DNA from 4 places in the Janibacter sp. CX7 genome. Region 1 is predicted to be linked to each of the others. Evidence: riboswitches for the same ligand, from Rfam matches in the RefSeq annotation. Region 1 holds a riboswitch; each other region holds the start of a gene.
The links. A riboswitch is a leader RNA that binds a small molecule or an ion and turns the genes downstream of it on or off. The one in region 1 is predicted to bind S-adenosylmethionine.

Region 1 (5,349 bases):
CGCGGGCTGGCCCACCGGGGTCGTGTCGCCCTCGACGTCGTCACCCTCGGCATCCGCGGGCGCGGCGCCATCGGGAGCCGGGGGCTCCTCCCCCTTCATCAGGGCGAGGGTCGTCGGCAGGTCCTCGGGCGTGATGAGCACGTCGCGCGCCTTGGAGCCCTCGGAGGGGCCGACGACGCCGCGCGACTCGAGCAGGTCCATGAGCCGGCCGGCCTTGGCGAAGCCGACGCGCAGCTTGCGCTGGAGCATCGACGTCGAGCCGAACTGCGTCGTGACGACCAGCTCGGTCGCCTGCAGCAGCACGTCGAGGTCGTCGCCGATGTCCTCGTCGATCTGCTTCTTGGGCGTCTCGGGGGCGACGTCCTCGCGGTAGGTCGGCTTGAGCTGGCCGGTGACGTGCCCGACGACGTGCTCGATCTCCGACTCGGTGACCCAGGCGCCCTGGACTCGCATCGGCTTGGACTTGCCCATCGGCAGGAAGAGGGCGTCACCCTGGCCGAGCAGCTTCTCCGCGCCGGGCTGGTCGAGAACGACGCGCGAGTCGGCGAGCGACGAGGTGGCGAAGGCCATGCGCGAGGGGACGTTGGCCTTGATCAGGCCGGTCACGACGTCGACCGACGGGCGCTGGGTCGCGAGGACGAGGTGGATGCCGGCGGCGCGCGCGAGCTGGGTGATGCGCACGATCGAGTCCTCGACGTCGCGGGGCGCGACCATCATCAGGTCGGCGAGCTCGTCGACGATGACGAGGAGGTAGGGATAGGGCTGGATGACCCGCTCGCTGCCGGGAATCGGCTCGACCTTGCCCGCCTTGACAGCCTTGTTGTAGTCGTCGACGTGCTTGTAGCCGAAGGTCGCGAGGTCGTCGTAGCGCATGTCCATCTCGCGCACGACCCACTGGAGGGCCTCGGCGGCCTTCTTGGCGTTGGTGATGATCGGCGTGATGAGGTGCGGGATGCCCTCGTAGGCCGTCAGCTCCACCCGCTTGGGGTCGACGAGCACCATGCGCACCTCGTCGGGCGTCGCCCTCATGAGGATCGAGGTGATCATCGAGTTGACGAAGGACGACTTGCCGGAGCCGGTCGCGCCGGCGACGAGGATGTGCGGCATCTTCGCGAGGTTGGCGATGACGTAGCCTCCCTCGACGTCCTTGCCGACACCCATGACCATCGGGTGCTCGTTGTTGCGGGCCACGTCGGAGCGCAGCACGTCGCCGAGGCAGACCATCTCCTTGTCGGCATTGGGGATCTCGATGCCGATGGCCGACTTGCCGGGGATGGGGCTGAGGATGCGCACGTCGGCGGAGGCGACGGCATAGGCGATGTTCTTCGACAGCGCGGTGACGCGCTCGACCTTGACGCCCGGGCCGAGCTCGACGACGTAGCGGGTGACGGTCGGGCCGCGGTGGAAGCCGGTGACCTGGGCGTCGATGCCGAACTCGTCGAGCACACCCGTGAGCGCCTCGACGACCTTGTCGTTGGCCGCCGAGCGCTCCTTGTGCGGCGCGCCGGGCTTGAGGTACTGGCTGTCGGGCAGCGTGTAGGTGACGTCGCCGGCGAGGGCCAGCTGCTCGACCCGCTGCGGCAGCTGGGTCGTCGGCGGGGGCTGCAGCTCGGTCTTGCCGCTCGCGATCGGCGCGACGGCAGGGTTCTTCGTCGGGCGCTTCTCGCCCGGGCGTGGGCCGCCGGCCTCGGCCTGCGGGGTCTCGGCCGCCTCCTCGGCCTCGACGGGGGCCGCCGGCTTCTTGCGACGCCCCTTGCCGACCGGCTGGACGACGGCGGCCTGGTCGTAGGCGGTGTCGCCGTCGCGCTCGCCGGACTGCTCGTCCTCGGCGTCGATGGTGCGGCGGCGCCGGGCGCGGCTCACCGCCGCCTTGGGCGCGTCGTGGCGGGCGTCGACGTCGGCCGCGGTGACGTGGCTGGGCACCTCGCCGGTGAAGGCGGCGCGCACGTAGGCCAGTCGCTGCGGCACCTCGTGCAGCGGGGTGCCGGTGAGGAGCAGGAGGGCGAAGAGCCCGAGGAGGACGAGCAGGATCGTCGCCGGCCACTCGGTGACCGCCGTCGACAGCGGGTCGGAGGCGAGGAAGCCGACGATGCCGCCGGCGTCACGCATCGGTCCCGCGCCGTCCGGTGGCTGCGGGATGTCCTTGGCGATGTGGGTCAGGCCCGCCGCCGCGAAGAGCAGCATGACGGTGCCGAAGCCCAGCCGGGCGTCGGCCGCCGGCTCGCTCGCCGAGCGCAGCAGGCGCACGCCGAGCAGGAGCAGGACGATCGGCAGCGCATAGGCGACCCGGCCGAAGGTGCCGGCCGCGACCGCGTGGACGATGTCGCCGAAGAGGCCGCTCAGGCCCCACCACTCGCGGACGGCGACGACGAGGGCCAGGGCGATCGCGAGGAAGCCCCAGCCGTCCCGGCGGTGCTCCGGCTCGATCTGGCCGGCGCTCGTGCCGATCCGGCGCACGCCGGAGCCGGTCGCGTGCGCGACCCCCATCCAGGTGCGCTGCACCGCCGCGATGGGCAGCGGCAGACCGCCGCCGGAGGCGGGCTTGCGGGAGGAGGTCCTCCCCTTCGCGCTGCTCTTGGCGGGTGCCTTGCGACCCGACGGGCGGGTGGAGCCCTTGGGTCGGGAGCTGGCGCCCTTGCTGCGCGAGGTGGTCGACGGACGAGTGGCCATGATTCGCAGGGTAGGCGAAAGCCACCCCCGACACACGCGTCACACGCGCACCACGGGCCACGGATCGCAGCGGTTAGCCTCGCCCCGTGGACTCGCGGACCCTCCTCGTCGTGCTCCTCGCGGCCGCCTGCGGGGTGCTCGGGTGGCGCTGGCTGCGCACCGGTCGCTACCGCCGGCCGGACGAAGGAGCCCCCCTCCCCCGCCACCTCTGGGTCGCCGGAGTCGCTCCCTTCGTCGGTCTCGTCGTGGAGCGCGGGCTCGTCGACCGGACCTGGCCGGTGCTGCTCGCGCCGCTCGCCCTGGCCCTCGCCGGACTCGTCCTCGCCGCCGTCGACGCCGACGTCCACCGCCTGCCCAACGCGATCACGCTGCCGCTCGTGCCGGTCCAGGCCGTACTGCTCACCGTCGCGTCGGCCACGACCGGCGACTGGGGCGCCTTCGCCCGCGCCGGTCTGGCGGCGCTGCTCGTGGGTGGTGGGACGGTGCTGCTCGCCTTCGTCCTCTTCGGCAGGTCGATCGGCATGGGCGACGCCAAGCTCATGGTCTCCATCGCGCCGACGCTCGCCTGGCTGGGCTGGAGCACGCTCGCCGTGGGGGTCTGGCTCGGCTTCGTCATCGGCGGCCTCGTGGCCGCCGGGCTGCTCGTCACCCGCCGCGCGCAGCGCTCGACCCACCTCGCCTTCGGCCCTTATCTCGTCGCCGGGGCCGTGCTCGCCGTCGCGCTGGCCTGATGTCCACGGGGCGAGACGCGCCCCGCAGAGGGTCGACAGCAGCCGTGGTCGGTCGGTTATGGTCTGAGCCAAGGTCACGAGTACCAGCGACAAGCCCCGGCTAGCTGGTCGGCAACCCTCCTTCCGCGGTGGGGTGCTCCGGGTGACGACCTGGCCGGCGACAGACCGTCGCCCGGCAAGCGCGGACTCGCGGTCGACACCTCGGGTCCCAACGGACCAGGAGCACCGTCATGACCATCTCCGACCTGCACCGCACGACCACCGCCCTGCCCCAGCTCGTCTCCGCGGGTCTGGCGTACCGCGACGAGCACGGTGCGAGCATCGAGTACGCCCACCTCGACCACGGCGCAACCACCCCGGCCTTCGCCGCCGTGGCCGACGAGGTCGCCGCCGCGGCCGTCACCTACTCGTCCGTGCACCGCGGCGCGGGCTTCGCCTCGCGGGTCACGAGCTCGCGCTACGAGGCCGCCCGTGAGGCCGTCGCCGCCTTCGTCGGCGCCCGCGAGGACGACCACGTCGTCTTCACCCGCAACACCACCGACTCCTTCAACCTGCTGGCCCGGGCGCTGCCCACCGGGACCAAGGTCTTCGTCTTCGCCTCGGAGCACCACGCGGCGCTGCTGCCGTGGGGCGACGTGCTGCGCCTGCCGGTGCCGCACAGCCACGACGAGGCGCTCGACCTGCTCGACCAGGCGCTGCGCAACCACCCGGCCGAGCACCGCCTCGTCGTGGCGACCGGCGCGTCCAACGTCACCGGCGAGCACTGGCCGATCGAGCGGATCGCCGCCCTGGCGCACGAGCACGACGCGCGCTTCGCGCTCGACGCGGCCCAGGTCGCGCCGCACCGCCGGGTCGACATCGACGCGCTCGGCGTCGACTACGTCGCCTTCTCCGGGCACAAGGTCTACGCCCCCTTCGGCGCCGGCGTGCTCGTCGGGCGCAGCGACTGGCTCGACGAGGCGCAGCCCTACCTCGCCGGAGGCGGGGCCACCGCCCGCGTCGGGCTCGACGAGACCGAGTGGACCTGTGGCCCGGCGCGTCACGAGGCCGGCTCCCCCAATGTCCTGGGAGCCGTCGCGCTGGCCACCGCGTGCGAGCTCATCACCGAGCACGAGGCGGCGATCATCGACCACGAGCAGGCCCTGCGCATCCGCCTGCTCGCCGGCCTGCAGCAGATCCCCGGCGTGCGTGTGCACACCCTCTTCGGCGGCGTCGACGGCGCGCCGGTCGCGACGATCACCGTCGACGGCCACGACAGCAGCGAGGTCGCGCGCATCCTCGGCGACGACCACGGCATCGGGGTGCGCGACGGCAAGTTCTGCGCGCACCTGCTCGTCGACGACCTCCTCTCGGAGACCGAGCACGAGACCGCCGTGCGGATCAGCGCCGGCCTGGGCACGACGCCCGAGCACATCGACCGACTCCTCGGCGCACTGCGCTCGCTCTGACCCTCCTCGGGTGGGGCGAAGGGGGGACCCGGCAGGCCCCCTTCGGCCCAACAAGAAGAACTGCCCCTTCGCAAGGGTTCGGAACCCTTGCGAAGGGGCAGTTTCTTCGGGTGACCCGCAAACCGGGGGGCGGGTGAGGACCTGCCCGCTCAGGCCTCGACGACCACGGGGATGATCATCGGGCGGCGGCGGATCTTGCCACCGACCCAGCCGCCGACGGCGCGGCGCACGACCTGCTGGAGCTGGTGGGTGTCGGTCGTGCCCTTGCGGGCCGCCTCGTCGAGCGCGGCGATGATCTTGGGCTTGACCTGGGTGAAGATCTCGTCGTCCTCGGCGAAGCCGCGGGCGGTGATCTCCGGACCGGCGACGACCTTGCCGGTCGAGGAGTCGACGACGACCATGACGGAGATGAAGCCCTCGTCGCGCAGGATGCGGCGGTCCTTGAGCAGCTCCTCGGTCGTCCCGCCGACGCTCGAGCCGTCGACGTAGACGTAGCCGCA
Region 2 (5,349 bases), 700 kb from region 1:
CGCCGTGATCTCGCTGCCGGGCTGGCCTCACTTCGCTCGGCCACCGTCGAGGTGGTCCTGCCCGCGGGGCCGGTGCAGGTGCCGCAGCTCGTCGCCCGCGAGGTCGAGGCCGCCGTCGTCGCGGCGCTCGACAACGTCGCCCGGCACGCCGGTGACGGGGCGCGGGCCCTGCTCGACGCCGACGAGACCGGCCTCGAGGTCGTCGTCCGCGACAACGGCGTCGGCATGCCCGTCGACCGGCTCGTCCGGGCCGCCGACGAGGGGCGCCTCGGCGCGAGCAGCTCGATCCGCGGACGGATGCTCGACCTCGGCGGCGACGCGAGCTGGCGCTCGCCGTCCACCGGCGGCACGACGGTGACCCTCACCGTGCCGACCACGCACATGGCAGGCTCCTCCTCATGACCGAGCCCGGCGCCCCCCTCACCGTCCTCGTCGCCGACGATCACCCGCTGTGGCGCGATGCCCTCGTGCGAGACCTCGAGGAGGCAGGCTTCGACGTCGTCGGCACCGCCGCCGACGGGCCCTCGACGGTGCGCCGGACGCGCGCGACGACCCCCGACGTGCTCGTCCTCGACCTCAACCTGCCGGAGCTGCGCGGCGACGAGGTGTGCACGGCGATCAGCGACCTCGCGACCAAGGTGCTCATCCTCTCGGCGAGCGGCGAGGAGCACGACGTGCTCGCGGCGGTCAAGGCCGGCGCGAGCGGCTATCTCGTCAAGTCCGCCTCGCCGCAGGAGATCCGTGACGCCGTCACGGCGACCGGGGCGGGGGACGCGGTCTTCACCCCGGGCCTCGCGGGTCTGGTGCTCGGCGAATTCCGCGAGATGCGCACCCGCGCCCGCAGCGCGCCCGAGCCGGAGGCGAGCAGCTCGCCGGTGCCCGAGCTCACCGAGCGCGAGACCGAGATCCTGCGCTACGTCGCCATGGGCATGACGGCCAAGGAGATCGCGGCCGACCTCGTCATCTCGCACCGGACGGTGCAGAACCACGTGCAGAACATCCTCGGCAAGCTCCACCTGCACAACCGCGTGGAGCTGACCCGCTTCGCGATCAGCCGGGGTCTCGACCAGCCGGAGTGACCTCCCTTCGTCCTGCAGGTGGACGGGTCGCCGGTGCGGTGGCGGCTCGACCTATCCTTGGGTGGTGACCACCGCAGTGCCCACCTCCACGTCCGCCGCTGACGCCATCGCCAGCGACCTGCCCGCTGCCCAGCAGCCGAGCTGGCCCGACCGGGCCGCTCTCGACGACGTCGTGGCGACCCTCGGGAGCTATCCTCCGCTCGTCTTCGCGGGGGAGTGCGACGACCTGCGCGACCGGGTGGCCAAGGCCGCGGTCGGTGAGGCCTTCGTGCTCCAGGGCGGCGACTGCGCCGAGACCTTCGTCCACGCGACCGCCGACAACATCCGCGACCGGATCAAGACGATCCTGCAGATGGCCGCCGTGCTCACCTACGGCGCCGGCATGCCGGTCGTCAAGATGGGCCGCATGGCGGGGCAGTTCGCCAAGCCGCGGAGCAAGGACACCGAGACCCGCGACGGCGTGACCCTGCCCGCCTACCGCGGCGACATGGTCAACGACTTCGCCTTCACGCCCGAGTCCCGCGAGCCCGACCCCGAGCGGCTGCTGCGCGGCTACCACACGAGCGCCGCGACGCTGAACCTCGTGCGGGCCTTCACGCAGGGCGGCTTCGCCGACCTGCGGCGCGTCCACGACTGGAACGTCGGCTTCGTCTCCAACGCCGCCAACCGGCGCTACGAGGGCCTGGCCCGCGAGATCGACAAGGCCATGCGCTTCATGGCCGCGTGCGACGTCGACTTCGACGCGATGAAGACGACCGAGTTCTGGTCGGCGCACGAGGCGCTGCTCCTGGACTACGAGCGCCCGATGACCCGCGTCGACTCGCGCACCGGCGACCTCTACGACACCTCGGGGCACTTCCTGTGGATCGGCGAGCGCACCCGGCAGATCGACCACGCGCACCTCGACTTCGTCAGCCGGATCCGCAACCCCATCGGGATGAAGGTCTCCGACAAGGCCGACCCGGACGAGCTGCTGCGCATCATCGACCTGCTCGACCCGCACCGCGAACCCGGCCGCCTGACCTTCATCACCCGGATGGGGGCGGGCAAGATCCGCGAGGCGATGCCGCGCATCGTCGAGCGGGTGCGTGACTCCGGCGCGATGGTCACGTGGATCTGCGACCCGATGCACGGCAACACTTTCGAGTCGGCGTCGGGCTTCAAGACGCGCGACTTCGAGGACGTCGTCGACGAGGTGCGCGGCTTCTTCGAGGTGCACCGCGCGCTCGGCACCGTCCCCGGTGGCCTGCACGTCGAGCTCACCGGCAACGACGTCACCGAGTGCCTCGGCGGCGCCGAGCGCATCCTCGACGAGGACCTCAACAAGCGCTACGAGAGCGTCTGCGACCCGCGGCTGAACCACCAGCAGAGCCTGGAGCTGGCCTTCCTCACCGCGGAGATGCTCAGCGAGGGCTGAGCCCTCTCGTCCGTCCTGCCGAAGACCGGGCCGCCCGCCGAAGGGTGGGGTCGACGCTGGGGAAAAGTCCGGACCGCTTGGTCTGCCTCTCACGGGGCGCAGGCAGTCCGGACTTTTCCTTGATTCGCGTCGACCCCACCCTTCGTCGTGCTGGCGGCGGCGCCCCCTTCGTCGTGCTGATGGTTGTGTGTTGAACCGGGATTTCAGCGAGCCGGCGGCGCTCACCGGGCGCTGCCGGCACCCGGCGCTACCGGTTGACCACACAACACAACCCGGGCCGTGTCTCCCTTCGTCGTGGGCGGTCTCGTTGCGGGGCAGGGGAATTGGTGTCCCGGATGGCGAGACGTCCATCTCCTTCTCTTGCAGTAGGAGATGGATCTGCGTAGGTTTGTCATCAGGTCACGAGCTCCAGCGTCAAGCCCCGGCTTGCTGGGCGGCAACCCTCCACTCGCGGTGGGGTGCTCCGGGTGAGGACCTGGCTCCTGCCGTCGCGGCCGGAGCAAGCGCGAGGCACTCACCGGCCTCATGACAGGACGGACTCCCCATGAGCACCACCGCCCCGACCGCACCGCGGTCGCTGCGTCCGGCGCTGCGGCGCCACGTCGACCTCCTGCGGGTCAACAGCGCCCTCTGTCGCTGACCTGAACCCGCATTGCCCAACGGCAATGCGCACCCTCGGCGAACCCTGCACACCCACTCCCACTCTCACGACCGGTGACGACCTCCCTTCGTCAGCCGTCGATCCGTCGTACCCACCTGCCCATCGAAAGGCACCCCCATGGCTGTCATCGCCACGATCTCCAGCTCACCCTCGACCACCTCCCGCACCGAAGCCGTGCTCGGCGACCTCGCCCACCGGGTCCAGCGCGCCGGGCACGTCGTGCACCCGATCGTCCTGCGGGACCTGCCCGCAGAGCCGCTGCTGCGGGCCGACGCCGAGCACGACGACATCGCCCGGGCCGCCTGCGCCCTGCAGCGGGCCGACGCCGTGATCGTCTCGACCCCGGTCTACAAGGCGGCCTACAGCGGACTGCTCAAGGCCTTCCTCGACCTGCTGCCGCAGACCGGGCTCAAGGACAAGGTGGTCCTGCCGATCGCCACCGGCGGCAGCCCCGCCCACGTCCTCGCGGTGGACTACGCCCTGCGGCCGGTCCTGGCGAGCCTGGCGCCGAGTGCCATCACGCCGGGGTGGTTCGTCCTGGCCTCCGAGGTCACCCGGTACGACGACGGCGAGGTGAGCATCGCCGACTCCGCGGCGGGGCCGCTCGCCGAGGTCACCCGCGTCTTCCTCGATGCTGTCGCCGGCCGCTCGCTCGTCGCCGCCGCTGATGCGGCGCACCGCGGTGAGCTCTTCGCGCGCTCGGTGGCGGTGGCCTGATGAGCGCGCTCACCTCCCGCCGCACCGTCCTGCTCGGCCTCGCCGGCATCGCCACGACGTCCACCCTCGCCGGCTGCGCCCTGCCGTCGAGCGATGCCGCCGGCACCGCGCCCGGGGGCAAGGTCACCTTCCGCTACCAGGGCAGCGCCAACAACGTCACCTTCCCCGAGCTCGCCGACGACCTCGGCTACTTCAGCAAGGTCACCCTCGAGTACGTCGGCGCCACGGTGAGCGGGCCGCAGGACATCCAGTCCGTCGCGACCGGCCAGACCGACGTGGGTGGCGCCTTTTCCGGTGCCGTCGTCAAGCTCGCCGGGGCCGGCTCGCCGATCACCGCGGTCATCAACTACTACGGCTCGGACGAGACCTCCTACCAGGGCCTCTACGTGCGCAAGGACAGCACGATCCGTGGGCCGAAGGACCTCGTCGGCGCGAAGATCGCCGTCAACACCCTGGGTGCCCATGCCGAGGCCTTCGTCGAGACCTGGCTGACGAAGGCGGGGCTGAGCGCCGCCGAGATCGATCAGGTGCAGCTCGTCGTCCTGCCGCCCAACGACACCGAGGAGGCGATCCGCCGCAAGCAGGTCGACGTCGGCGCCCTGGGCGGGATCCTGCAGGACCGGGCCAAGGCCCAGGACGACATCCGCGAGCTGATCCGCGACGTCGACGTCCTCGGGCGCGAGCTCAACGGTGGCCAGTACGTCCTGCGCGACGACTTCATCGCCGAGCACCCGGACGCGGTCCGCGACTTCACGACAGGTGTCGCCAAGGCCATCGAGTGGGCCCGCCGGACACCGCGTGCGCAGGTCATCGCCCGCTTCGAGCGGATCATCGAGGGCCGCGACCGCAACGAGACGACGGACAACGTCCGCTTCTGGAAGAGCACCGGCGTCCCGGCGAAGGGGGGAGTCGTCACCGACCGTGATTTCACCCAGTGGGCCGCCTGGCTCGAGAGCACCGGGATCGTCGACCGGGCCGACCTCGACCCCTCGAGCCTCTACACCAACGAGTACAACGACCTCGCGAAGGGGGAGCAGAAGTGACCTCGAGCATCGAGCTGCGCCACGTCACCAAGGAGTTCGTCGTCCGCCCGACGAAGGACCAGCCCCGCGCGAGCGTGCTGCGGGCCCTGGGGGACATCAGCCTCACCGTCCCGGCGGGGGAGTTCCTCACCCTCGTCGGCCCGAGCGGGTCGGGCAAGACGACCCTGCTCGACCTCCTCGGCGGGCTGAGCACCCCGACGAGCGGCCAGGTCCTCGTCGACGGCGAGGCCGTCACCGGACCCGGTCTCGACCGCGGGATCGTCTTCCAGCAGTACGCCCTCTTCCCCTGGCGCACGGCGCTGGCCAATGTCGCCTTCGGCCTCGAGCAGCTGCCGCTCAGCCGCCGGGAGCGCACCGAGCGGGCCCGTCACTACCTGGCGCTCGTCGGCCTCGAGGGCTTCGAGGAGCGGCTGCCGCACGAGCTCTCGGGCG
Region 3 (5,349 bases), 890 kb from region 1:
GAGACCTTCGGCGACGAGACGCTCTACGTCGGCGGGGTCGGCACCGACACCGAGCCCGGTCCGGGCTTCGTCCAGGCGGGCTTCGACACCCTCGCGCCCGGCTGGGGCTCGAGCTTCGTCGCGCTGGCCCTCGTCTTCTTCGCCTTCACGACGATGGTCGCCTACTACTACATGGCCGAGGTCAACCTCGCCTACCTCACCCGCAAGATCCGCAACGGCGTCGTGCGCCGCGGCATGATCCGTGCACTGCAGGCGCTGATCCTCGTCTCCGTCGCCTACGGCGCGACGACGACGGCCGGCTCCGCCTGGGGCCTGGGTGACATCGGCGTCGGCACGATGGCCTGGCTCAACATCCTCGGCATCCTCATGCTGCAGGGCCCGGCGCTCAAGGCGCTCAAGGACTTCCGCGCCCAGAAGAAGCAGGGTCTGGACCCGCAGTTCGACCCGCGCGACCACGGCATCGTGGGCGCGACCTTCTGGGAGGACCGCGCTGACGGGCTCGTCACACAGGGTGCCCCGGTGGAATCCCCGGCCGACGCGGGTCGTTGACCCCCGTGGAGCGCCCCCGACCCGGGAGCGCCCGAGCGTCAGGAGACCCCGATGGCCATGAGCCGCCGAGTCCGTAGTGCTGCCCACCTCGCGTCGGCCGTCCGGAGCGCCTCGCGCCCCGGCAGCCCCGGCATGATCGCGCGCCTGCGGGCCGTGCCGCGGATGATCCGCGCGGTCCGCTCCGGGGCCTACACCGGCCTGTCGTCCGCGCGCCTGGTCATGATGCTCGCCGGTGTCGGCTACGTCGTCTCGCCGATCGACATCGCGCCCGAGGGGCTGCTGCTGGCCTTCGGCCTGCTCGACGACGTCATGGTCGTCGGCTGGCTCGCCGCGACCCTGGTCAAGGAGACCGAGGACTTCATCGCGTGGGAGCAGGGCACGGCTTTCCAGCCGCAGCCCCAGCCCCAGCCGGGGACCGTGCGCTCGCACGTCGTGCCGGACTGATCCACAGCCTCGTGGCCGCTGCCGCGAGGATCCACAGGCGGCCCGCCCCTCTGTCGAGGGGGCGGGCCGCTCGGCATCGTCGGGGCATGACACCGACTGCCTCCCCCCGCGACCCCGCCGAGCTCGCCGTCCTCGTGCCCTACCAGCTCGGTTACCACCCGGGCCCCTCCCTCGTCCTCACGGCGCTGCACGGTCGTCGCGTGGGCATGGTCCAGCGGCTCGACCTCCTGCCCGACGCCGCGGCGTGCGAGCAGGTCGCGGCGCACTGCGTCGCCGTGCTGGCCCACAGCGGGGCGCAGGGTCTGGCCGTCACGGCCTTCGAGGAGGACGAAGGGGGGTCCCGCCCCCTGCGCACGGCGGTCACCTCAGCCGCCCTCGTCGCAGGTCTGCACGTGACACCGCACCTCGTCGTCCGCGAGGGCCGCACCTGGCCGGGCGGGCGCGAGCTGCCGCAGCCGCACGAGGTGCCGGCGGTCGCTCCCTTCGTCCTCGCCGGCGTGAGTCCCTGGCCGAGCCGGCAGGCGCTCGTCGACGGGGTGGTGCCGCCCACCGACGAGGTGAGGGCCGACCGGGTCGCTGCCGCGGCCGAGGGACTCGACCTCGCCCACGTCGACGAGGACGAGCTGGTCGACGTCTGGGCCCGGGTCCTCGACCCGCGCCGCACCGCGGAGCCGGTGGCGGTGCTCACCGACGCCGAGCTCGCCTTGCTCGCGATCTCGCTGCTCGACATCCCGTGGCGCGACGGGCTGCTCGCCATGCTCGCCCCCGGCTTCTTCGACCTCGACGCGCTGCCGCCGCACATCGCCACGCTCGTCATCGACGCAGCGGGGGACTGCCCGTGGGTCGACCTGTGGGAGGAGGGCGACGAGTGGCCGCGGCCGCAGGAGTGGCCCGAGGAGGTGCTGCTCGTGCGCGAGCGCCTCGTCGAGGTGGGCCGTCTGCTGCCGCCGCCCCTGACGGCGGCGGTGCACGTCGCGGTCGCGCAGCTGGCCTGGTGGGCGGGCGACGGCACGATCGCCGGCATCTGCCTCGAGCGGGCTCTCGAGGTCGACCCCGACCACCGGCTCGCCGACCTGATGTCGCGGCTGCTCGTCACCGGCGCGCACCCGTGGAGCGACGCGGTGGCGGGTCCGCACGACGGACGCGTCTCGATCCCGCGCGCCTCATGACGTTAGAGTTGGCGGCAGGTCATGAGTGCCAGCGCAAAGCCCCGGCTTGCTGGCCGGCAACCCTCCTCGCGACGGGGTGCCCCGGGTGATGACCTGGCCGCGTCGAGGCGATGTGGCAAGGCGAGACACTTCGGGAGCACTCCGTGAGCGTGACCACCACACCCCCCACGAGCACAGCGTCGTGGCGCGACGGTGACGAGCCGGGCGACCGGCACTTCCACTCCGTGGGCCACCTGCGGCTCGAGTCCGGCGAGTCCCTGCCCGACGTCGTGCTCGCCTACGAGACGTGGGGGCGGCTGAGCCCCGAGCGGGACAATGCGGTGCTCGTCGAGCACGCGCTGACCGGTGACAGCCACGTCGTCGGTGACGCCGGTCCCGGTCACCCCACGGCCGGCTGGTGGCCCGGGCTCATCGGTGAGGGTGCGCCCCTCGACGACTCCTACTTCGTCGTCGCGGTCAACGTCCTCGGTGGCTGCCAGGGCAGCACCGGGCCCGCCAGCACCGCGCCCGACGGGCGGCCCTGGGGCAGCCGGTTTCCCCGACTGACGATCCGCGACCAGGTCGCCGCCGAGGCGCGCCTGGCCGACGCGCTCGGCATCGAACGCTGGCACACCGTCATCGGCGGGTCGATGGGTGGCATGCGGACCCTCGAGTGGGTCGCGAGCCACCCCGACCGGGTCGGCACGGCGATCGCGCTCGCGACCGGTGCCCGGGCGACCGCCGAGCAGATCGGCTGGTGCCAGGCGCAGATCCTCGCCATCCGCAACGACCCGTGGTTCGCCGGGGGCGACTACTACGACCACCCGCAGGGACCGGAGAGCGGCCTGGCCATCGCCCGCCGCATCGCGCACATCACCTACCGCAGCGAGCTCGAGCTGCACGAGCGCTTCGGCCGCGAGGAGCAGGACGAGCCGGCGGGGGAGTCGGGGCGACCGCGCTACACCGTCGAGAGCTATCTCGACCACCACGGGGGCAAGCTCGCGCGTCGCTTCGACGCCAACTCCTATGCGGTGCTCTCCGAGGCGATGAACTCCCACGACATCGGTCGTGGACGCGGCGGGCTCGAGGCGGCGCTCGCCCCCTTCGCCGGTCGTCTCGTCGTCGCGCCCGTCGACTCCGACCGGCTCTACCCGCCCCGGCTCTCGAGCGAGATCGCCGCGGCGCGGCCCGGCACCCGGCTGCGCACGATCCACTCGGCGGTGGGTCACGACGGCTTCCTCACCGAGGTCGACCAGGTCGGCGAGCTGCTCCACGAGACCCTGCGCGACGCCTGACTCGTCGACACCCCGGCGGGGAGTGAGACAGGTCACGGGACCGCGGTGTAGCGTCTGGCCCAGGTTGTCCACCTGAGCGAGCTGACGAGGAGCACCGATGACGATCGTCGTGGGATACGTGTCCACCAAGGAAGGCGAAGCCGCCCTGGAGCGGGCCTTCGAGGAGTGCCGCCTGCGCAATGACAAGCTCGTCGTCATCCACTCCGACCGCGGCGGTGTCGGCCTGAGCGGTGACACCGCGCGCAAGCACGAGGACGACCTCGCGCAGGTGCGGTCCCGCATGGACGAGGCCGGGGTCGACGGCGAGGTCCGTGGGCTCGTGCGCGGCAAGGAGCCGGCCGAGGACCTCATCGTCGTGGCGGAGGAGACCGGCGCCGAGCTGATCATCATCGGCCTGCGTCGTCGCACCCCCGTCGGCAAGCTGATCCTCGGCTCCAACGCCCAGCGTGTGCTGCTCGACGCGCCCTGCGACGTGCTGGCGGTCAAGGCCCGCTGACGGGCCGCTGCCACCCCTGGTGGCGGCATCTGCGCCGCCCGCGTTTTATAATGGTCACGAGCCCAGCGCACAGCGACCGGGCGAGTCGGGACCGCGGGGTGACGCCACCCCCTTCGTCCCGGCGGAATCCTCCGTGACGAAAGGTTGTTGGTGACTGCTGTGTCCCCACGGTCCGGCGAGACGCAGGGCTCCCTCCCCAAGGAGTTCTCGCACCCATCGTTGCAGGAGCTCGTCCTGAAGGGCCGCACGACCGGATCCATCACCAGCGACCAGCTGCAGGCAGCATTCAGCGAGGCGAAGATCAGCCCCACCCGGGGTCGGGTCGTCCTGCGTGCACTGGGCGACCAGGGAATCGAGGTACAGGTGCCAGAGTCCACCCCGGCGAAGAAGACCGCGAAGAAGGCTCCCGCCAAGAAGGCGGCGACCAAGACCGCGGCGACGAAGACGGCCGCGAAGAAGACCGCGACCAAGAAGGCCGCCGCGCCCGCGAAGAAGGCTGCTCCGGCGAAGAAGGTCGCGGCCAAGAAGGCCGCGTCGACGGCGACGGCCGCAGCCGCCGCTGCGCCCGTGAAGCAGGCGGCGCCGGCCAAGCAGGCCGCCGCGAAGAAGGCCGCTGCCAAGAAGGCCGCGGCCAATCCCACGACGACGACGGCCGAGGAGCCGGCACCGGGCGAGGACGAGCTGCTCGTCGACGAGCCCGAGGCGAAGACCAAGCCCGAGACGGAGCAGGACGAGAAGTCCGGCTTCACGATCAGCAACGACGACGAGGACGACGCGCCCGCGCAGCAGGTCGTCACGGCCGGTGCCACCGCTGACCCGGTCAAGGACTACCTCAAGCAGATCGGCAAGGTCGCGCTCCTCAACGCCGAGCAGGAGGTCGAGCTCGCCAAGCGGATCGAGGCCGGCCTCTTCGCCGAGGAAAAGCTCGCCTCCGGCGAGAAGATCGACATGAAGTTCAAGCGCGAGCTGTGGTGGATCGCGCAGGACGGCAAGAACGCCAAGAACCACCTGCTCGAGGCCAACCTGCGACTCGTCGTCTCGCTGGCCAAGCGCTACACCGGTCGCGGCATGCTCTTCCTCGACCTCATCCAGGAGGGCAACCTCGGTCTGATCCGTGCGGTCGAGAAGTTCGACTACACGAAGGGCTACAAGTTCTCGACCTACGCCACGTGGTGGATCCGTCAGGCGATCACCCGCGCGATGGCCGACCAGGCGCGCACGATCCGCATCCCCGTGCACATGGTCGAGGTCATCAACAAGCTCGCTCGTGTTCAGCGCCAGATGCTCCAGGACCTGGGCCGCGAGCCCACGCCGGAGGAGCTGGCCAAGGAGCTCGACATGACCCCCGAGAAGGTCGTCGAGGTCCAGAAGTACGGTCGCGAGCCGATCTCGCTGCACACCCCGCTCGGCGAGGACG
Region 4 (5,349 bases), 900 kb from region 1:
CCGCCGGCTTGCCCCACGGGGTGACGTCGACGACCGGGTTGTTGAAGAGGCTGCTCGTCCCCGTCCGGCTGGCCATCTCGAAGCTGTTGTAGGTCCGGGGGTCGGACAAGGCTGTTCCGACCGAGCCCAGCCGCCCGGCCGTCGCCCGCTCGTCGGCCACTGCGGCGTCGGCCACCCGCCGGTACCCTCGCTTGTTCATCTCCCGCGAGTTGCTCGCCGCGCGGTACTCCCGGTCGACCGTCGCGTACTCGGGGTCCTCCGGGGTCATCGTCTCGAGCCTCGCCCGCCGGTCCTCGCTGGTCCTGTCGTTGGCGTCGTAACGAGCGCGCAGCCTCGCGAGCTCGGCCTGGCTCTTCTCGAGCCGGTCGGCATAGGGCCGGATGATCTGCTCGGTGTCGCTGAGCCGGTTGGCGATCGCGACGAGGTCCTGCGGGGTCGTCCCGACCTCCTGCTCGAAGAGAGTGCCGGAGCACGACTCCCAGACTCCCTTCGTCGAAACCATGCGGAGCATCTCGGCGACGGTGTGGATGTTGGCGGCGACCGTCTTGAGCTCGTCCGCCTCCGCCCGGATCATCTCCGGGTCGCCCTCCTCGATCGTCCCTGTCTCGTCCAACGCCATCAGAGGACTCCCTGGTGCCGTCGGTCGAGGAGGTCCTCGGTCTTCACGTACCAACCCCCGGCATCCTTGGCGAGGCGGCCGAGCTCGCGCAGCTGCTTGCCCACCCGGATCCGCTCCCGCTCGAAGTCGCCGATCGCGCCCTCGTACGCATCGGTGCCGTACCAGCTCGGGAAGCCGAAGGTCTCGACCGCCTCGTTGTTCGCCTTCGCCGCCTTCTCCTCCAGGAAGTCGGCGATGGCCTTCAGCTGTCGGCCGAGCCCGTCGATGCCCTCGCTGTCGATGGAGATGCGCTGCTGTCCGTCCATGCCCCCACGCTAGGAAAGAACGCCGAAGGGCCCGTGGAATTATCCACAGGCCCCTCGGACGAGCTCGATCACTTCGCCGCGGCGAAGCCCTCCTCGAGGTCGGCGATGATGTCGTCGATGCCCTCGAGGCCGACCGCCAGGCGCACGAGGCCGGGGGTGACGCCGGCGGCGAGCCGGTCCTCCTCCGGACCCTGCGAGTGGGTCGTCGACGCGGGGTGGATCACGAGGGAGCGCACGTCACCGATGTTGGCGAGGTGGCTGTGCAGCGTGAGCCCCTCGACGAACTTCTTGCCCGCCTCGAAGCCGCCGGCGATCTCGAAGGAGATGACGGCACCGGCCCCCTTCGGCGTGTAGCGCTGCGCCTGCTCGAAGCTCGCGGAGCCCTCGAGGGAGGCCCAGTTCACCGACTCGACCTGGCCGTGGCCGGAGAGGAAGTCGACGACCTTGCGGGTGTTGTCGAGGTGGCGCTCGATGCGCAGGCTGAGCGTCTCGATGCCCTGCCCGATGAGGAAGGCGTTGAAGGGCGAGATCGCCGGACCGATGTCGCGCAGCAGCTGCACGCGCGCCTTGAGGATGAAGGAGAGGTTGGCCCCCAGGGCGCCGTTGACACCGAGGTCGGGCCCGAAGCGCAGCCCGTGGTAGCTCGGGTCGGGCTGGTTGTAGTTGGGGAACTTCTCCGCGTCGGCGGCGTAGTCGAAGTTGCCGGAGTCGACGATGACACCGGCGATCGCGGTGCCGTGGCCACCGAGGTACTTCGTCGCCGAGTGCACGACGACGTCGGCGCCGTGCTCGATGGGCCGCAGGACGTAGGGCGTGGCGATCGTGTTGTCGACGACGAGCGGGACCCCCGCCTCGTGGGCGACCTCGGCGATGCCGGCGATGTCGAGCACGACCGGCTTGGGGTTGCCGATGGTCTCGCCGAAGAAGACCTTGGTGTTGGGCTTGACCGCCGCGCGCCACTGCTCGAGGTCGCTCGGGTCCTCGACGAGGGTCGTCTCGATGCCGAACTTCGCGAGGGTGAACTTCAGCAGGTTGACCGTGCCGCCGTAGAGCGCGGCGCTGGCGACGATGTGGTCACCGGCCTCGGCGATGTTGACCAGGGCCAGGTGCGTCGCGGACATCCCCGATGCGGTGAGCAGGGCCCCGACGCCGCCCTCGAGCGCAGCGATCTTCTGCTCCACCGCGTCCTGGGTGGGGTTCATGATCCGCGTGTAGATGTTGCCGAACTCCTTGAGCGCGAAGAGGTTCGCCGCGTGCTCGGTGTCCTTGAAGGCGTAGGAGGTCGTCGCGTGGATCGGCAGCGCCCGCGAGCCCGTCGTGGGGTCGGGTGCCTGGCCGGCGTGGATCTGACGGGTGTCGAAGCTCCAGGTGGAGGGATCGGTCATGGTGGTGCTCCTGTGCTGTGCGCGCTTGACCGCGACGGTCGTCGCGGACCAGGTCGTCTCCCGGGGCACCCCACCGCGGAGGAGGGTTGCCGGCCAGCGAGCCGGGGCTTCGCGCTGGCGCTCAAGACCTGTCGCAAGACTAGGAGATGCTCGCGTCGCCGATCAGGCGCGTCTCACACGGTGGATCCACCACAGGCCGACGAAGGGGAGGACGAGCGGCAGGTAGCCGTAGCCGGACCCGTAGTGGGACCAGACGGTCTTGTCCGGGAAGAGCTCCGGACGCACGAAGGACAGGGTGCCGACCGCGAGCACGCCGACCGCCTCGACGGTGATCGCCCCGGTCGCCAGCCGGGCGCCGGAGGGACCCCCCTTCGCCAGGGCCACGGTCGCGACGACGTAGATGACGGCCGCGACGGCCGAGAGCACGTAGGCCAGCGGCGCGCGGTCGAAGTACTGGGTGATCTGCAGGACCGAGCGGCCGGTCGCGGCGAGCGCGAGGACGGCGTAGACCGCGACGACGACCCGGCCGGGCCCGGTGCCCGTGCGCACCTCAGGCCGGGCCATGGGTCTGCCAGATCTGGAGGATGCGGTAGGCCATGACCCCGACGGTGAAGGCGCCGGCGAGGACGACGCCCATGGCCCAGCGGGTCTTCTCCTTCAGCGCGATGAAGACGACGATCGGCGGCAGGATCGGCAGCGTGAGGGCGTAGGCGAGCATCGTCGCACCCTCGCCCTGGCCCGACACCTTGCCCATCGCGATCGCAGAGACGACGACGAGCACGAGCAGGGCGAGCTCGAGGACCGCGGTGACGATCAGCATGAGGTCGTCGACGAGGCGGTCGAGGACGAGGTAGGCCAGGGACTGCAGTCCGAGCACGCCGACCGCGACGATGACGACAGTGGTCAAGGGCACAAGCACCGGGCAAGGGTACCCAGCGCGCGGCCTGCGACCATCACTGCCATGAGTGACCCGCGTCCCGGTGCCCAGCAGCTCATCGCCTCCGTCGTCGACGCCGGCAGCTTCGTCTCGTGGGACGAGCCGATCGACGTCAGCGGCCTCTCCCCCGACTACCGCGCCGCGGTCGACAAGGCCGCAGAGCGGGCCGGGACCGACGAGTCCGTGCTGACCGGGCGGGCGAGCATCCACGGTCACGACGTGGCGCTCATCGTCGGCGAGTTCCGCTTCCTCGGTGGCTCCATCGGGCGGGCCGCGGCCGCGCGGATCGTCGCGGCGATCCGCCGGGCGACGTCGGAGCGCCTGCCCCTCGTCGCGGCCACCGCGAGCGGCGGCACCCGCATGCAGGAGGGCACCCCGGCCTTCGTGACGATGGTCGACATCTCGGCGGCCGTCGTCGCGCACAAGGCGGCCGGACTGCCCTACCTCGTCTACCTGCGCCACCCCACGACCGGCGGCGTCTTCGCCTCGTGGGGGTCCCTGGGCCACATGACGATCGCCGAGCCCGACGCGCTCATCGGCTTCCTCGGCCCGGTCGTCTACGAGACGGTCAACGGCGTGCCCTTCCCCGACGGGGTGCAGGTCGCCGAGAACCTCGTCGACAAGGGCATCGTCGATGCCGTCGTCCCCGTCGAGGGCCTGGCCGACATCGCCGCCCGCGCGCTCACCCTGCTCTCGGCGAGCACGACCCGCACCGCCGACCCGGCCGACCACCCGGCGTGGCCGATCTCCCCCTTCGTCTCCCGTCCGGAGCCCACCGACGAGGAGGTCGCCCGCGTCTGGCAGTCCATCGAGACGACGCGGCGTGCGGACCGGCCCGGTGTGCGCGAGCTGCTGCGGCACGCCGCCGACGACGTCATCCCGCTCAACGGCACCGGCTACGGCGAGTCGGACAAGGGCGTCATGCTCGCGCTGGCGTCCTTCGCCGGGCGGGCCTGCGTGCTCGTCGGTCAGGACCGGCGCTACCAGGCCGCCCAGTCGATGGGGCCGGCCGCGCTGCGCGAGGCGCGACGCGGCATGCGGATGGCGACCGAGCTCGGGCTGCCGCTCGTGACGATCATCGACACCCCCGGCGCCGACCTGTCGCCCCGTGCCGAGGAGGGCGCCCTCGCGGGCGAGATCGCCCGCTCGATCTCCGACATGACCGCCCTGACCGTGCCGAGCGTCTCCGTGCTCCTCGGCGAGGGCACCGGCGGCGGCGCCCTCGCGCTGCTGCCGGCGCAGCGGATCATCGCCGCGGGCCACGCCTGGCTCTCGCCGCTGCCCCCGGAGGGTGCGAGCGCGATCGTCTACAAGGACACCGAGCACGCCGCGCTGCTCGCCGCCCGGCAGCGGGTCGGCGCCACGCAGATGCACGAGGACGGCACGGTCGACGTCATCGTCCCGGAGGAGCCGGCCGCGCACGAGGACCCCGAGGGCTTCGCCGCCGCGATCGCCGCCGCCATCGCGGCCGAGGTCGAGGGGCTGCTGCACGAGGGGTGACCCGGCCGGTCGCTACCCGGCGATCGCGAGGCCCGGCCACGCGGGCATCTCGACGACCCCGTGCACCGACGCGAGATAGGTGCCGAGCAGGGGCACCCGGTGCTCGCGGCAGGCGGCGATCGCCGCCTCGTGCCACCCCCTCGCCACGTCGTCGGGCGTGTAGCCGCGGGGACGGCCGACGGCGACGACGATGCCGCCGAGGCGGTCGGCGAATCCGCTGAGGAAGACGTCGAATGGGCGGCGCCGCTCGTGCGGCGGGACCCCCTCGACGTCGTTGATCGTCACCGGCTGCACGAGTCGGTGTTCCCGGCTGCACAGCAGGATGCTCAGGCACCCCTCCGCGCGGTCGGCCTCACGCACGACGAGGTCGACGACGTCGGCCGTGAGGGTGGGGTCGGTCAAGGGGCGCTGGGGCCAGTCGGCCGGCAGGTCGTCGTAGGTCATGCCCTTCATCATGGCCACGTCACGACGGGCCGCCGCGAGCTTTTCCACAGGCACCCGCCGAGCATCGCGGCGCGGGTAGTGTGACGACCGGCACGCCGGCCCACACCCCGTCGGCGGCACCACCACGACCTCCGGGAGACCCCCAGTGGCACTCAGTGT

Region 2: it holds a riboswitch for S-adenosylmethionine, as region 1 does, so the genes downstream of both, ssuE (NADPH-dependent FMN reductase) here and NMQ01_RS10100 (aminotransferase class V-fold PLP-dependent enzyme) in region 1, are expected to answer to the same signal.
Region 3: it holds a riboswitch for S-adenosylmethionine, as region 1 does, so the genes downstream of both, NMQ01_RS05780 (homoserine O-acetyltransferase) here and NMQ01_RS10100 (aminotransferase class V-fold PLP-dependent enzyme) in region 1, are expected to answer to the same signal.
Region 4: it holds a riboswitch for S-adenosylmethionine, as region 1 does, so the genes downstream of both, NMQ01_RS05725 (bifunctional o-acetylhomoserine/o-acetylserine sulfhydrylase) here and NMQ01_RS10100 (aminotransferase class V-fold PLP-dependent enzyme) in region 1, are expected to answer to the same signal.

Annotation. Positions count from the first base shown of each region.
Region 1 is NZ_CP101464.1:2,067,371-2,072,719, forward strand. It holds gene NMQ01_RS10090 (DNA translocase FtsK) at 1-2,670, opposite strand, end outside; gene NMQ01_RS10095 (A24 family peptidase) at 2,757-3,401, shown strand; SAM riboswitch class IV at 3,474-3,589, shown strand; gene NMQ01_RS10100 (aminotransferase class V-fold PLP-dependent enzyme) at 3,632-4,849, shown strand; gene NMQ01_RS10105 (ribonuclease J) at 4,999-5,349, opposite strand, start outside.
Region 2 is NZ_CP101464.1:1,367,249-1,372,597, forward strand. It holds gene macS (MacS family sensor histidine kinase) at 1-402, shown strand, start outside; gene NMQ01_RS06700 (response regulator transcription factor) at 399-1,079, shown strand; gene NMQ01_RS06705 (class II 3-deoxy-7-phosphoheptulonate synthase) at 1,144-2,496, shown strand; SAM riboswitch class IV at 2,894-3,008, shown strand; gene ssuE (NADPH-dependent FMN reductase) at 3,275-3,874, shown strand; gene NMQ01_RS06715 (ABC transporter substrate-binding protein) at 3,874-4,917, shown strand; gene NMQ01_RS06720 (ABC transporter ATP-binding protein) at 4,914-5,349, shown strand, end outside.
Region 3 is NZ_CP101464.1:1,178,066-1,183,414, forward strand. It holds gene NMQ01_RS05765 (sodium:alanine symporter family protein) at 1-549, shown strand, start outside; gene NMQ01_RS05770 (YkvA family protein) at 607-993, shown strand; gene NMQ01_RS05775 (DUF4192 domain-containing protein) at 1,080-2,162, shown strand; SAM riboswitch class IV at 2,180-2,289, shown strand; gene NMQ01_RS05780 (homoserine O-acetyltransferase) at 2,306-3,436, shown strand; gene NMQ01_RS05785 (universal stress protein) at 3,534-3,932, shown strand; gene NMQ01_RS05790 (RNA polymerase sigma factor) at 4,083-5,349, shown strand, end outside.
Region 4 is NZ_CP101464.1:1,162,442-1,167,790, reverse strand. It holds gene NMQ01_RS05735 (hypothetical protein) at 1-619, opposite strand, end outside; gene NMQ01_RS05730 (hypothetical protein) at 619-924, opposite strand; partial or broken gene NMQ01_RS05725 (bifunctional o-acetylhomoserine/o-acetylserine sulfhydrylase) at 993-2,312, opposite strand; SAM riboswitch class IV at 2,326-2,438, opposite strand; gene NMQ01_RS05720 (hypothetical protein) at 2,472-2,873, opposite strand; gene NMQ01_RS05715 (hypothetical protein) at 2,860-3,228, opposite strand; gene NMQ01_RS05710 (acetyl-CoA carboxylase carboxyltransferase subunit alpha/beta) at 3,271-4,746, shown strand; gene NMQ01_RS05705 (hypothetical protein) at 4,759-5,244, opposite strand; gene NMQ01_RS05700 (L-serine ammonia-lyase) at 5,336-5,349, shown strand, end outside.